DNA from 2 places in the Microbulbifer sp. CAU 1566 genome. Region 2 is predicted to be linked to the other one. Evidence: riboswitches for the same ligand, from Rfam matches in the RefSeq annotation. Region 2 holds a riboswitch; the other holds the start of a gene.

Region 1 (6,720 bases), on a different contig from region 2:
GGCGGCTTTCCCATTCCTCGATCTCCTGATCCAGATACTCCAACAACTTCTTCGCGCAACCCTGGCAAGGGCCCGCACACAGCTCGGCCGCCGGCATGGTGAAGGGCAGGGTGGTGCGGACTTCCGAGATGATCTCGCGCATGGCGGTACTGGTATCGGGCTTCATGGCTCCAGTTTAGGGTAGTCAGAACAATGCCCTAATTCGCTGTTTATGTCCCTAAATGACCAGCTGCGGGCCCGTGACTACTGGGTTTAAGCCTGTCATATGGGTAGACTGGCCATCGCTCAAAAACCGTTCGAACGAGTACGTTCGCATTAATATCAGTCACTATTCTAAGTGTGGGGGTCTTCCTTGGCGGAGCTGGGTTCGCTGTTAAGCCTGATGCCAGACCAGAGCCCCGGCCTTGCCCTTGGGCTGTTACTTGCTGTCTGCGTGGTCAGTGCGTTTATCTCTGCGGTGACCGGCGGCGCGGGTGGCATTTTGATGTTTGCCGCATTGAACGTGGTTATCCCGTTGCGTGCCCTGGTGCCGATTCATGGCGCCGTGCAGCTACTGAATAATCTCGCTCGCGTTGCCTACGTGCGCGAACATATCCGTTGGGAGCAATGCATCCCGTTTTTTATTGGTTGCACCCTGGGCTCCGCCGCTATGACCCTGGGGCTGGCCAATCTCGATTGGCAACAGCTGCCGTTGGTGTTGCTGGCAGTACTGATTTTCTACACCGTTTTCAAACCGAAAAAACTGCCGGAAATTCGACTGAAACCGCGCAATTTTTTCTGGGTGGGCATCGCGACCGGCACATTAGGTATTGTCGCGGGGGCGGTAGATCCGCTGCTGGCTGCTTTCTTTGTGCGCAAGGATATGACGCCCAAAGAGATTGTGGCGAACAAGTCCGTGATGCAGGCCTGGTGCCACGCGCTCAAGGTGCCTGCGTTTATTTATCTGGGGTTTGCCTTCTCCGATCACTTGGGACTGATCCTGCTGCTCACCGTAGCTGCGGTGATTGGTACCCGTATTGGTATTGCACTTTTGAACCGGATCAACAGCGAAGTCTTTTTCAATTTAATGCGTGCGGCACTGCTGATTGCCGGGGCGCGCATTGTTTACCAGTTGTTTGTAGCATAAGAATTTAGGTATATACGATGGCCGATTATCAGATTATTAATCCCTACAACGGCGAGCAGATTGAAGCCTACGACTTCCACACCAAAGAACGAGTAGAGCAGGCGATCCAAACCCTGGTGGCCGGCCGCCAAATCCAGCGGGCCACCCCCGCATTTGAGCGCTCGAATATCCTGATGAAACTTGCCCAGCTGATGCTGGAACGCAAGGAAGACCTGGCCCGTTTGATTTGTGAAGAAACTGGCAAAACCATCAGCGACAGCCGAATCGAAATCGACCGCGCCTACAACACCGCCCTGTCCAGCGCCATGGAAGCCCGCAATATCAACGGCGAAGCCCTCGACTCCGACGCCTTCCCGCCCATGCGCGAAAAAATCGGTGTGGTACTGTGGAAGCCGCTGGGCACCGTGCTGTGCATCACGCCATTCAACTTCCCGATCAACATCGCAGTGCACAAAATCGGCCCCGCCTTTGCCGCAGGCAACACCATCCTGTTCAAACCCGGCCCGCAAAACAAACGTTCCGCGGAGCTGCTGGTAGAAATCTGCTACGCCGCCGGCATGGACAAATCCGTACTGCAAATGCTGATCCCGGATATCGAAGCAACAAGTTACGCGGTGTCCCACCGCGAAATCCAAGCCATCAACTTCACCGGCGGCACCGCCGCCGCCAACGCCATCGCGAAGAACGCCGGCTACAAAAAAATGCTGTTCGAACTCGGCGGCAACGATCCCCTCATCGTCATGCCCGACGCCGACCTTGATGCCGCCGTAAACGCCACCATCAACCAGCGCTTCGCCACTGCCGGCCAACGCTGCACCGCCGCCAAACGCCTGTTCGTCCACAGCGAAGTATTCGAAGTCTTCACCGAAAAGCTCGTCACCGCCACCGCCAATCTAAACGTCGGCGACCCGGCTCTTGACGACACCTTCGTAGGCCCCTTGATCCACACCGCCGCCGCCGACGAAGTGGCAGGACGCATTGAATCTGCCGTACAGGGCGGAGCAAAGGTTCTGTTTGGTCACAAACGCGAAGGCAACATTCTCTGGCCAACCATCCTCGACAACGTCGCCGACGACGCCGAACTGGTTGCCGAAGAAACCTTCGGCCCGGTTGTACCGCTGCGCAAGTTCGACGACGAAGCCGAACTCGTGTCTCTTATCAATAACTCGCCCTTCGGCCTGCAAGCCGGCGTATTTACTCAAAACCTCGCCCTCGCCAAACGTCTATACAACCAACTGGACGTAGGCCTGCTCGCCGTCAACGACGGCCCGGGCTTCCGCGCCGAACATTTCCCATTCGGCGGTGTAAAGGAAAGTGGGGTAGGCAGAGAAGGCGTGAGCTACGCCATCCGCGAAATGAGCTATCAAAAAACACTGGTGATCTGATCAGTTGCTACAAAGTATTTAACTTGAATCGAAGGCCGGGTGCTGGGTGGAAGGTTTCAGGAGCGTCGGCGACAGGACGTCGCCGCCGCAGCGCCCAGGGATGGGTACACAGCGGTCCTGAAACCTTCCACCCAGTGCCCGGCCGCCACCGCAAGAGCTACGAAGCTCCCACTACGATAGGACCAGGCTAACGCCAAAATACTCCAAAGACTTGTCCTTCCGGTCAAATTACCACTATACTCGGCCCCAACTTGTCGGAGTGCCTTTGGGCTGAGATCGCTGTTGCGAGATCCGTTGAACCTGATCGGGGTAACCCCCGCGTAGGGAACAAGATCTGAATTCGCTACTTTTCGTACGCACGTTTGAATCCAGATTTAAATGCATTTTTAAATCTGCGCGTCCGAAACCCGCTCTCCCATCTGCCCCCCGGCATCCACTCACGGATACCATCCACGGAACGTCAGAAATGACGCAAGGGGTCAGCATGTCTCAAGTCGCCGAACCAAAAACCAACACTAATAAAACAAATAAGAAGAGCCGCGCCGAACAGCAGGAAAGTGCCAAAAAATTCCTCGATAACCTCACCGCCCAACAATTCCCCAACTCCCGCAAAGTCTACCTGCAAGGAGAGCATGAAGGCGTCAAGGTCGGCGTTCGCGAAATCTGCCTAGGCCAAAGCCTCGTCGGCGGCGACGAACAAAACCCCGTATTTGAGCCCAATGAACCGTTGCAGGTCTACGACACCGCCGGCCCATACTCCGACCCAGACTACAAACCCAATGTCCGCGAAGGCCTGCCGAAACTGCGCCAACAGTGGATCGAATCTCGCGGCGACACCGAAATACTCGACACCCGCCAGGCCGCCTACAGCCAGAAACGCATGGCCGACCAGGGCCTCGACCATATCCGCTTCGATAACCTGCCCGCACCGCGCAAAGCCAAGCCCGGCAAGAACGTCACCCAGATGCACTACGCGCGCCAGGGCATCATCACCCCGGAAATGGAATTTATCGCCATCCGCGAAAATATGGGCCGCGCGAAAATCGCTGAGGAACTAACGACAACGGACTATCAGAAAGCCCGCGAAGGCATCTATATTCCGCCACAAATCACCCCGGAATTCGTCCGCCGCGAAGTCGCCGAAGGCCGTGCCATTATCCCCGCGAACATCAATCACACAGAACTGGAACCGATGATCATCGGCCGCAACTTCCTGTGTAAAGTGAACTCCAACATCGGCAACTCCGCGATTACCTCCTCTATCGAAGAAGAAGTGGAAAAACTCGTCTGGTCCATCAAATGGGGCGGCGACACCGTAATGGATCTTTCCACCAGCCAAAACATCCACGAAACCCGTGAATGGATCCTGCGCAACTCACCGGTACCCATCGGCACCGTACCGATTTACCAGGCCCTGGAAAAAGTGAACGGTATCGCCGAAGACCTCAACTGGGACGTATTCCGCGATACCCTGATCGAACAGGCAGAGCAGGGCGTCGACTACTTCACCATCCACGCCGGCGTATTGCTGCGCTACGTACCACTGACCGCCAAACGCGCCACCGGCATCGTCTCCCGCGGTGGCTCCATCATGGCCAAATGGTGCCTCGCCCACCACAAAGAAAACTTCCTCTACACCCACTTCGAGGATATTTGTGAAATCCTGAAAGCTTACGATGTCAGCTTTTCACTCGGCGACGGCCTGCGCCCCGGCTGTATCGCCGACGCCAACGACGAAGCCCAGTTTGGTGAACTGCACACCCTCGGCGAACTCACCGAAATCGCCTGGAAACACGACGTCCAAACCATGATCGAAGGCCCCGGCCACGTGCCCATGCACAAGATCAAACAAAACATGGACGAACAGCTGGAGCACTGTCACGGCGCACCTTTCTATACCCTCGGCCCATTGACCACCGACATAGCCCCAGGCTACGACCACATCACCTCCGGCATCGGTGCCGCCATGATCGGCAGCATGGGCTGCGCCATGCTCTGCTACGTAACCCCCAAAGAGCACCTCGGCCTGCCGAATAAAGAAGACGTAAAAGAAGGCCTAATGGCCTACAAAATCGCCGCCCACGCCGCCGACCTCGCCAAAGGCCATCCAAGAGCCTACAAACGCGACGACGCCCTCTCCAAAGCCCGCTTCGAATTCCGCTGGGAAGACCAATTCAACCTCGGCCTCGACCCCGAACGCGCGCGCATGTACCACGATGAAACCCTGCCAAAAGAATCCGGCAAGGTCGCCCACTTCTGCTCCATGTGTGGCCCGAAATTCTGTTCAATGAAAATCACCCAAGACGTACGGGATTACGCAGCGAAGCAGGAAGCAGAGGCCAACAAAGGAATGGAAGAAATGTCGATCAAGTTTAAAGAACTAGGCGCAGAGATCTATCACAAGGGGTAACCCCCAAATTAATAGAAACTGCTTAGTGAAACGAGCAGGTAGTGGTACGGGTAATTGTTTGCCAGACCTTCCGCGAGAGGGACCTCGCGGAAGAGCCCCCATGGATGGGTTCACGGCGTGTCTGGCAAACAATTACCCGTAGCACTGCCGCCCCGAACCTCCCAAATACCTACCCCGGAACCCTAAAGTGGCAGAGCGGAAAATAAATATCGCAGTAGCGGGAGCCGGCCTGATGGGCCGCCTTCTAGCCTGGCGCTTGTCTGAAAAAGGCCACCAAGTAACCCTGTTCGAATCCGGTAGCCTAGAAAAGCCTGCGGGTGCCTGTCACGCCGCCGCCGGCATGATCTCGCCACTCTCCGAACTGTTCCACTGCCCACTCCCCATCTATCAGCTCGGCATGCAAAGCCTGCAATACTGGCCATATTGGGCAAAACAGCTGGAACAGGCGACTGGCACTAAAGTCGATTATCGCGAAAAAGGCAGCATCCTCATCGCCCACCCACAAGACCGCAGCGAACTCCTGCAATTCCAACAGGAGCTCAACGCCAAACTGGGCTCGGATAACCGCGACCAACTGCAATGGCTAGACAACAACGCCCTGCGAGACCTAGAGCCTGAACTCGACCGCTTCGACCAGGGCCTTTACCTGGCATCCGAAGCCGACATCGACAACCGAAAACTACTGCCGGCGCTGCTCAAAGCGCTCAAGCAATACGAAATCGAAATCCGCGAAAACACCCCGGTAGATTGCGGCTCCGAAACAATCCAGACCGAAAACGGCAACGAATACTTCGACCTGGTCATCGACACCCGCGGCCTCGGTGCAAAAAATCAGATCAATGGCCTGCGCGGCGTCCGCGGCGAAGTCATGGTCGTAGAAACCCCGGAAGTGCAATTAAACCGCCCCGTTCGCCTGCTGCACCCCAGATACCAACTCTACGCCGTACCCAGAGCCAACAACCAGACCGTCATCGGTGCCACCGAAATCGAAAGCGAAGACAGGAGCCCCATATCCCTGCGCTCCACCATGGAACTCTCCAGCGCACTCTATTCGATTCACCCCGCATTCGCCGAAGCCCGAGTCATTGAAACCCGCGTTAACTGCCGCCCCGCCACCATGGATAACTTACCGGTAGTGGAAAGCGAGCCGGGTCTTATCCGCATCAACGGCCTTTTCCGCCACGGCTACCTGCTGGCCCCCGCGCTGGTAGCCCAGGCCGAAAGCGAAATTTCCAAATTCATCCAAACGACTGAACAGGTGACCTGATGCAATTACTGGTCAACGGCAAACAACACAATTTTGAAAGTGAAAAATCATTGTCGGAATTGTTGCAACAACTGGGCTACAGCGGCGAGACTTTCGCTGTTGCCTTAAACGGCGACTTCGTGCCCCGTGCCACCTACGAGCAAACATTGCTGAATGCGGGTGATAGCCTGGATATCGTCGCCCCGGTTGTAGGAGGCTGAAAGGAGAGAGCAGATGGCCGATAAACTGAAACTCTACGGCAAAGAATTCGATAGCCGTTTACTGGTAGGCACCGCACTCTACCCGTCACCAGCGATCATGCGCGAATCCGTCGCCGCCTCCGGATCGGAAATCATTACCCTGTCCCTGCGCCGGCAAAGCCCGGCTCAGCAGCAGGGAAAAATGATCTGGGACTATATCCAGGAATCCGGTTGCCAGTTGTTGCCCAACACCGCCGGCTGCAAAACCCCGAAAGAAGTCATCGCCCTGGCGGAAATGAGCCGGGAAATATTCGGCACCGACTGGCTCAAGCTGGAAGTGATCGGCGATGACT
Region 2 (6,720 bases):
GGTCAACAGCAACAACCACGATATCCGACCACTGCTCACCCAGGGTGGCGCACTGGCGTACAGCAGCGGCGGCATCGTGTTGTCGAGCACGGATCACAATGACCGGGTCCAGGTAGCGCGCACCGTTGTCCCCAACGCGATCGCCATGGTGGTTCACATCCTGAACCACGCCGCCCAGCGGGTAAGCCAGTAACTATCGATAGGTAAATCGGTAAGTACATCGATAAGTAAATCGGTAAGTAAATCGGTAACGAAAGAATGCCGGTATCTCGCGATACCGGCAGACGGAAATCAACAATGAAAAACAACAAGCTCTGGTTACTGGTTCCGGCAGTCGCAGTGATACTTTTGACCGCTACCCTGTTCACTCCTGCACTGCCAGATCATGTGGCGGCACGAATCGATGGCGAGGATATTACTTTTGAGGCACTGGACCTGTTCGTTACCGTAGCGCGGCAGCGAAACGCGTCCGCGGATCGGGAATCCGTGTTAAACGGTCTGCTGGAAAACCGGATCCTGGCGAACAAGTTCACAGGGCAATCGTCCGAGGCTGCTCCCTCTCTGGTGGGTTACGACCGAGATACCCAGCTGGAGCAACAGCTGTTCCGCCTCATTCGCAGCGCTTTCAGCGAATCACTGCAAAACGACATGCGCAATACTGGTACTGGCGATGTCCTGGACTTCCTTACCGCACCGCTATCCATCGATACCGAATACCTGGCGCCAGCGCTGCGGCTGCAACAGCAACTGTACACTTCGATGACGCCACAACAGCAGCAACAAGCAAAAAAACTGGTACTGGCCCGGTATCGTTTTCATCCGCAACAAGCGGAGCGGCAGCTGACACTGTGGGACTTGTACCGCCGCCAAAATATGCAGCTCAAGGTACAAATGCACAACCTGAATCAGGACTTCATTCGCGAGGCAATCCGGCAGCAGTTAACCACGGAATTTGTACTCGACTGGTTTGACCGCCAATCCGGTGTGAGTGAACCCTCTCGCGCGATCATCAAGCAGTGTGTGGAAGATGCACTGGTACGAGAATCTGGCCTGCGCCAAATGGGATTACTACAGGATATCCACGACGAAAACCCCAAACTACAGGCCCTCGCCAGACAGGTCACCGCGGAGGAAATTTCAAACTACTACTGGAGCCACCGGGACAAATTTACCCGGGTGGAAAAAGTCCATGCCTATCACATCCGCCTGGACAGCCAGGAGCTAGCGGACCAGGTGTACGCAGAAATTCAGGACGGCTTGCCCTTTGCGGAAGCCGTAACAGGTTACTCACGGGCCGAAGATAAAGCCTCCGGTGGCGCACTGGGGTGGATAGACCGCAACAGCCGTGAGGATCACTGGAGCAAGGCGCTGGCATTTGTGCAAACGCCCCATCTGGTTTCCCGACCCGTTCGCAGCCCCCAGAACGGCAAAGCGCTTTACTGGGAAATACTCTTTGTAGACCAGCGCGAAACCGGTTTTCAGCCAGCAGACGGCGAGTCAGTACGCTACCGGGCTGCCAACGCCATTGCGCAGCAAAAGCTACAGCAGACGTTCCAACAGTTACTGCACGAATCTCGGGAAGCCGCCCACATCGAAATACAAAGAGAAATAAACCGGAAGAACGCATCATGACGCGCCAGTTAATCACCTTCGCATTTATTTCCGCAGCTCTTCTCGGTGGCTATTGGTCTGGGTTTTGGCCGACAGCGGCTGATGGTGTCCCCTTCATTGGCTCCGGGCAGTCATCGCAAAAAGCTGACGCAATCGCCAAGCAGAGTCCCTCATCCTCCCCCGTGCAGTCATCCGACCAGCAACCTGCACAACCGAAAACCGCCAGCAAAGAACCTCAGGAGACAGAACCCAGCGCGGTTACCTCGCTGCGCCAGACTATGGCCGCAGGCGACCCGCGCATGCCCCCTCTGGCCCCCAGGCCCAGCGATCGGGTTGCTCCCACCACCCAAGAGCTGGCAGACCACAAGCTGTATCAGGCGTACGAAGCGCGTCAGCAGCAGCAGGTGTACGCCTCTTTTGCCGCCGCTTCAGCCAAAAAAATCGCCGATCTAAAAGACATGATCGCACTGGGACGGCAGGGCGGAGTATCACCGGAGCAGCTGGCTGAAGGTAAGAGAAAGCTGGAACGACTGCAGAAGCAGCGGGCGCAGCTGCTAGAGCAGCATCCACAACCTGCAGGAGAAGAGCCGCAGAATCAGGTCCAGCAGTGAGCCCATAGGTAGCCCCCATAAGTAGCCACAGCAGCAAGCCCCGTCCTCGACCTGGCGGCTGCTGGGGTTCACATTCACCAGTTCCGACGCTTCGGCATATCTGCTACCATCGCGCCCGTAAAACCTAAGGGGTGGCAACCGCCTGAGATGCCGCCAGATCATATCGGTCTGGCCCGCAAACCCTTGAACCTGATCCGGCTAATACCGGCGTAGGAATAGGTAGTCCACAAGCTCCCCTCTTCACGTCGCACTCCGGGTCTCTCACTTATTTGTTCGAGAGAGCCATGAATTCCAATAACTGCATCAAGCCCAGAACCAAACCCGGCATCAAGCCTGTCGCCCGGGCGATCGCCACTGCCGCAGCCTTGGCCAGCGTGCCTGCCGCTGCGGAAACCGCCATCGAAGAAGTGGTGGTTACCAGCCAGCTGCGTACGGCCAGCCAGTTTGACACCCCCACCAGCGTGAGTGTTTTGGATACCGCCGCCATTGAAACCCGCGGCGCGACCAATCTTGAGCAACTGCTGAATCTGGCGCCCAACGTGAATTTTTCCAGCGGAGCCTCTCGTGGCCGCTTCGTGCAGATCCGCGGTATCGGCGAGCGCAGCCAGTTTATCGATCCGGTGAATCCGTCCGTGGGCCTGATTGTCGACGGCATCGACTTTACCGGCCTCGGCCTCGCCGCCAGCACCCTGGATATGCAGCAAGTTGAGATCCTGCGCGGCCCGCAGGGCACCGTTTACGGTGCCAACGCGCTGGCGGGCCTGGTGAGCATGACCAGCAATGCACCGACTGCGGAAACCTTTGCAAAAGTATCCGCCGAAGCCGCCCGCTACGGTTCCCACACTCTTTCTGCGGTCACCAGTGGCCCACTGTCAGAGCAATTAAGCTACCGCTTCGCGATACAGAATCAGCAGTCCGACGGCTATGTGCACAACCGCTACCTGGATCGCAAGGACACCAACAACATTGACGAGACCGTGGCCCGCGGCAAGCTGCGCTACCAGGCCAGTGACGACCTGCAACTGGACTTCACCCTCTTCTACCTGGATGCGGACAACGGCTACGACGCCTTTACCCTGGATAACTCCCGCAACACCCTGTCCGACCAGCCGGGCTGGGATCGCCAGGAAGCCCTCGCCGGCGCAATGAGCGGACTTTGGACCGGCAACGAACTGTTCACCGTCAAATCCGTACTGAGCGCTGCCACCTCCGATACCGAATACGGCTATGACGAAGACTGGACCCATGTGGGCTTTCACCCCTGGGAATACAGCTCCACCGACAACTACCTGCGCGACCGCGACAACCTGAGCGCCGATGTGCGCCTGGTCTCCACCGACGAAAGTCGACTGTTCGGCGGCAGCACTAGCTGGGTGGCCGGTGCATACCTGCGCACCGAGGAAGAAGCACTGGAACGCAACGCCAGCTTCGCCAGCCAGTTCGATACCGACAATGCAGCCATTTACGGGCAGCTGAATACCGCCCTAAATGCGCGCTTCGAACTGATTACCGGCCTGCGCCTGGAGCAGCGCCGCGCGGAATACAGTGACTCGCTTGCGGTCACCAGCGATACCAGCGAAGACCTGTGGGGCGGCAATATCACCCTGCAGTTCAGCGCCACCGACAACACCATGCTTTACGGCACCCTGTCCCGCGGTTACAAGGCGGGCGGTGTCAACGGTCGCATTATTTCGGCCTCGGAAAACAACCCGGCCATCGGCAGCGAGACCTTCCTGTTCGATACCGAAAACATGCTGAACTACGAGTTCGGGGTAAAAGGTAATTGGCTGGAAAGCCGCCTGCAGGCCCAGGTCGCCGCCTTTTACCAAGACCGCAGCGACGTTCAGGCCAAGCAGTCCATCTTCAACCCGGAAGACTTTTCCTTCGATGACTATCTGGCCAATGCTGCCGGTGGTCACAGCACCGGTATCGAAGCGGAAATCAACTTCCAGGCCAGCGATACCCTGCAACTCTTTGCCACCTTCGGCTGGCTGAGTGCGGAATTCGAAGACTTTATCAGCAGCACCCACGTCGACGGCCGCGATGACAACACCGGCGAGACTTCGCCGGTGGACCTCAGCGGCCGCGACCTGGCCCACGCCCCCAACTACCAGTACTTCACCGGTGCCGAGTACGCGCTGACCAGCAACCTGACGGCGCGCGTGGAACTGGAAGGCAAGGACGACTTCTACTTGTCCAACAGCCACAACGAAAAATCCACCGCCTACGAACTGGTCAATGCGCGCCTCACCTACCGCGGCGACAACTGGGATCTTTCCCTGTGGGGCAGAAACCTCACCGACGAAGTGATCTACACTCGCGGTTTCTATTTCAGCAATCAGTTCGGCAACAATCCGGCCAACGGCTACGCGCCGGAAGCCTACTACCAGCTGGGCGAACCGCGCACTGCGGGTATCTCCGGCAGCTATACCTTTTAAGTAGGAGTATTGATATGCAACTCTCCGTAGACATCAGCATGTACCCGCTGAAAGACGAGTACATTCCGGCCATCAAGGATTTTATCCAGCGTCTGAACGAACAGCCTCAGCTGCAGGTAATCTCCAACACCATGAGTACCCAGGTATTCGGTGACTACGATGTGGTGATGGACGTCCTGAAAGTGGAAATGCGCAAATCCTGGGAGCAGTTCGGGCGCGCGATCTTCGTGTGCAAATTTATCGACGGCGACCTGAACCCCAACATTGGACTCTGATCCATGTTCTCCCCGGAAATCCGCGAAGCCATCGCCACCGCGTACGCCGCCATGACCCTGTGGGAAGTGGCAGCGGTGGTATTGGCACTGACCTATCTGCTGCTGGCAATGCGGGAAAATATCCTGTGCTGGTACGCAGCCTTTGCCAGTACTGCCATCTACCTGTTCCTGTTCTGGGACGTCAGCCTATTGATGGAATCGGCGCTACAGATTTTTTATCTGGTGATTGCCGTGTACGGCTGGTGGCAGTGGCGACACCGCAATAAAGAGGGTGAAAAGCTGCATATCCACCGCTGGTCCGCCGCCATGCATATCTCTGCATTTGCGGGCGTGGGTCTACTCACCCTGATATTTGGCTACGTACTGGATAATTACACTAACGCCGCCCTGCCCTACCTGGACTCCTTCACTACCTGGGGTGCCGTGGTAACCACCTATATGGTCACCCGCAAGGTACTGGAAAACTGGCTTTACTGGATCGTCATCGACGGTGCCGCGATTTATCTGTATATCGACCGCGAGCTGTATCTCACAGCACTACTATTTGTTCTGTATGTGATACTGGTCATCATCGGGTTTTTCCAGTGGTATGCGCTGTACCAAAAACAAACTGGTAGCCAGGAACAGACGGTTACCGCATGAACCAGAGCGTCGAACATCTCATTGCCAGCGAATGGCAACGATGGAGCGACAGACCGCCCAAACTGATTCGCCCGCTGGAAGGCGGGCTCACCAACCGCAGTTTCCTGATTGATGCGGGCGATAAAAAGCTGGTACTACGCATTAACGCCCCCAACTCCCTTGCGCTGGATCTCAATCGCGCCGCCGAGGCAGAGGCACTGCAGCAGGCTAGTCCGAAAGACCTATGTGCACCGCTGGTGTATGTGGATCCGGCTCACCGCTACCTGCTGACCCAATTTGTCGATGGCGCGCCGCTGGATATCAACCAGCCCCAGGCTTTTGCCCAGCTCGCGCAATTGCTACGGCAAATTCACCAGTTGCCACCGATTTCCGTGCAACTGGATATTGCCGACAAGGCGGACCGCTACTGGCAGTCCATTGACAGAAATACGGATTTCTTCCCGGCGCTGGCTCAGCTCTACCAATTGATGGAACTGCAGCTTAAACAAAGCAGCGCACGTCCCGAAAACTACCGGCTTTGTCATAACGACCTGCTACCCGACAACCTGCTACAGGATAGGTCCGGTCAGCTCCGGGCCATTGACTGGGAATACACCGCTTGCGGCGACCCCTTCTTTGACCTTGCGACAGTAACCACCGGATACGATCTGGACCGGCAACAGCAGCGGGCACTGCTCAGCGAGTACTTGCTGCGGCCAGCGTGTGAAGCCGACCTGACCAGACTGGACCACTGGAAGCGAACTTACCGCTACCTTTCCGTGCTCTGGTATGTGGTCCAATTCTCCCATTCCCCCGGAAGCGCCTCACCGCAGATCGAGCAATCTGCGCTGGACACAGAAATCACTGAACTGTTGGCGAGTTTTTCTTAGCCGTCCAATTTAGCCATCCAACCTGGCATGCTATTGAATATTGGCTATTGACTACGGATCGAGTTACAGAAATACGATCTGCCGCCGTCACCACGAAAGGCGGGCGGCTACACGAGCCTCATCCGCGTCCAATGAAAACGACCAGCCATTGCGTTCACACAGCCGTTGAACGATACCCAGACCCAGACCATATCCTTGAGACGACGCCTCGGTCGTTGTGTGCCGCTCACTAGCTTCACTACCGACCTGATTGGTGACGAACAGCGCGCGCTCT

Evidence for each region. A riboswitch is a leader RNA that binds a small molecule or an ion and turns the genes downstream of it on or off. The one in region 2 is predicted to bind thiamine pyrophosphate.
Region 1: another riboswitch for thiamine pyrophosphate. It lies ahead of thiC (phosphomethylpyrimidine synthase ThiC); the one in region 2 lies ahead of M0G74_RS01570 (TonB-dependent receptor).

Annotation. Positions count from the first base shown of each region.
Region 1 is NZ_JALNMG010000003.1:569,282-576,001, reverse strand. It holds gene M0G74_RS10730 (hypothetical protein) at 1-166, opposite strand, end outside; gene M0G74_RS10725 (sulfite exporter TauE/SafE family protein) at 353-1,126, shown strand; gene M0G74_RS10720 (aldehyde dehydrogenase family protein) at 1,144-2,511, shown strand; TPP riboswitch at 2,757-2,855, shown strand; gene thiC (phosphomethylpyrimidine synthase ThiC) at 2,996-4,921, shown strand; gene thiO (glycine oxidase ThiO) at 5,109-6,188, shown strand; gene thiS (sulfur carrier protein ThiS) at 6,188-6,388, shown strand; gene M0G74_RS10700 (thiazole synthase) at 6,402-6,720, shown strand, end outside.
Region 2 is NZ_JALNMG010000001.1:348,153-354,872, forward strand. It holds gene M0G74_RS01555 (phospholipase) at 1-193, shown strand, start outside; gene M0G74_RS01560 (peptidylprolyl isomerase) at 298-1,632, shown strand; gene M0G74_RS01565 (hypothetical protein) at 1,629-2,222, shown strand; TPP riboswitch at 2,340-2,455, shown strand; gene M0G74_RS01570 (TonB-dependent receptor) at 2,507-4,660, shown strand; gene M0G74_RS01575 (YkoF family thiamine/hydroxymethylpyrimidine-binding protein) at 4,675-4,935, shown strand; gene pnuC (nicotinamide riboside transporter PnuC) at 4,939-5,577, shown strand; gene M0G74_RS01585 (choline/ethanolamine kinase family protein) at 5,574-6,446, shown strand; gene M0G74_RS01590 (HAMP domain-containing sensor histidine kinase) at 6,534-6,720, opposite strand, start outside.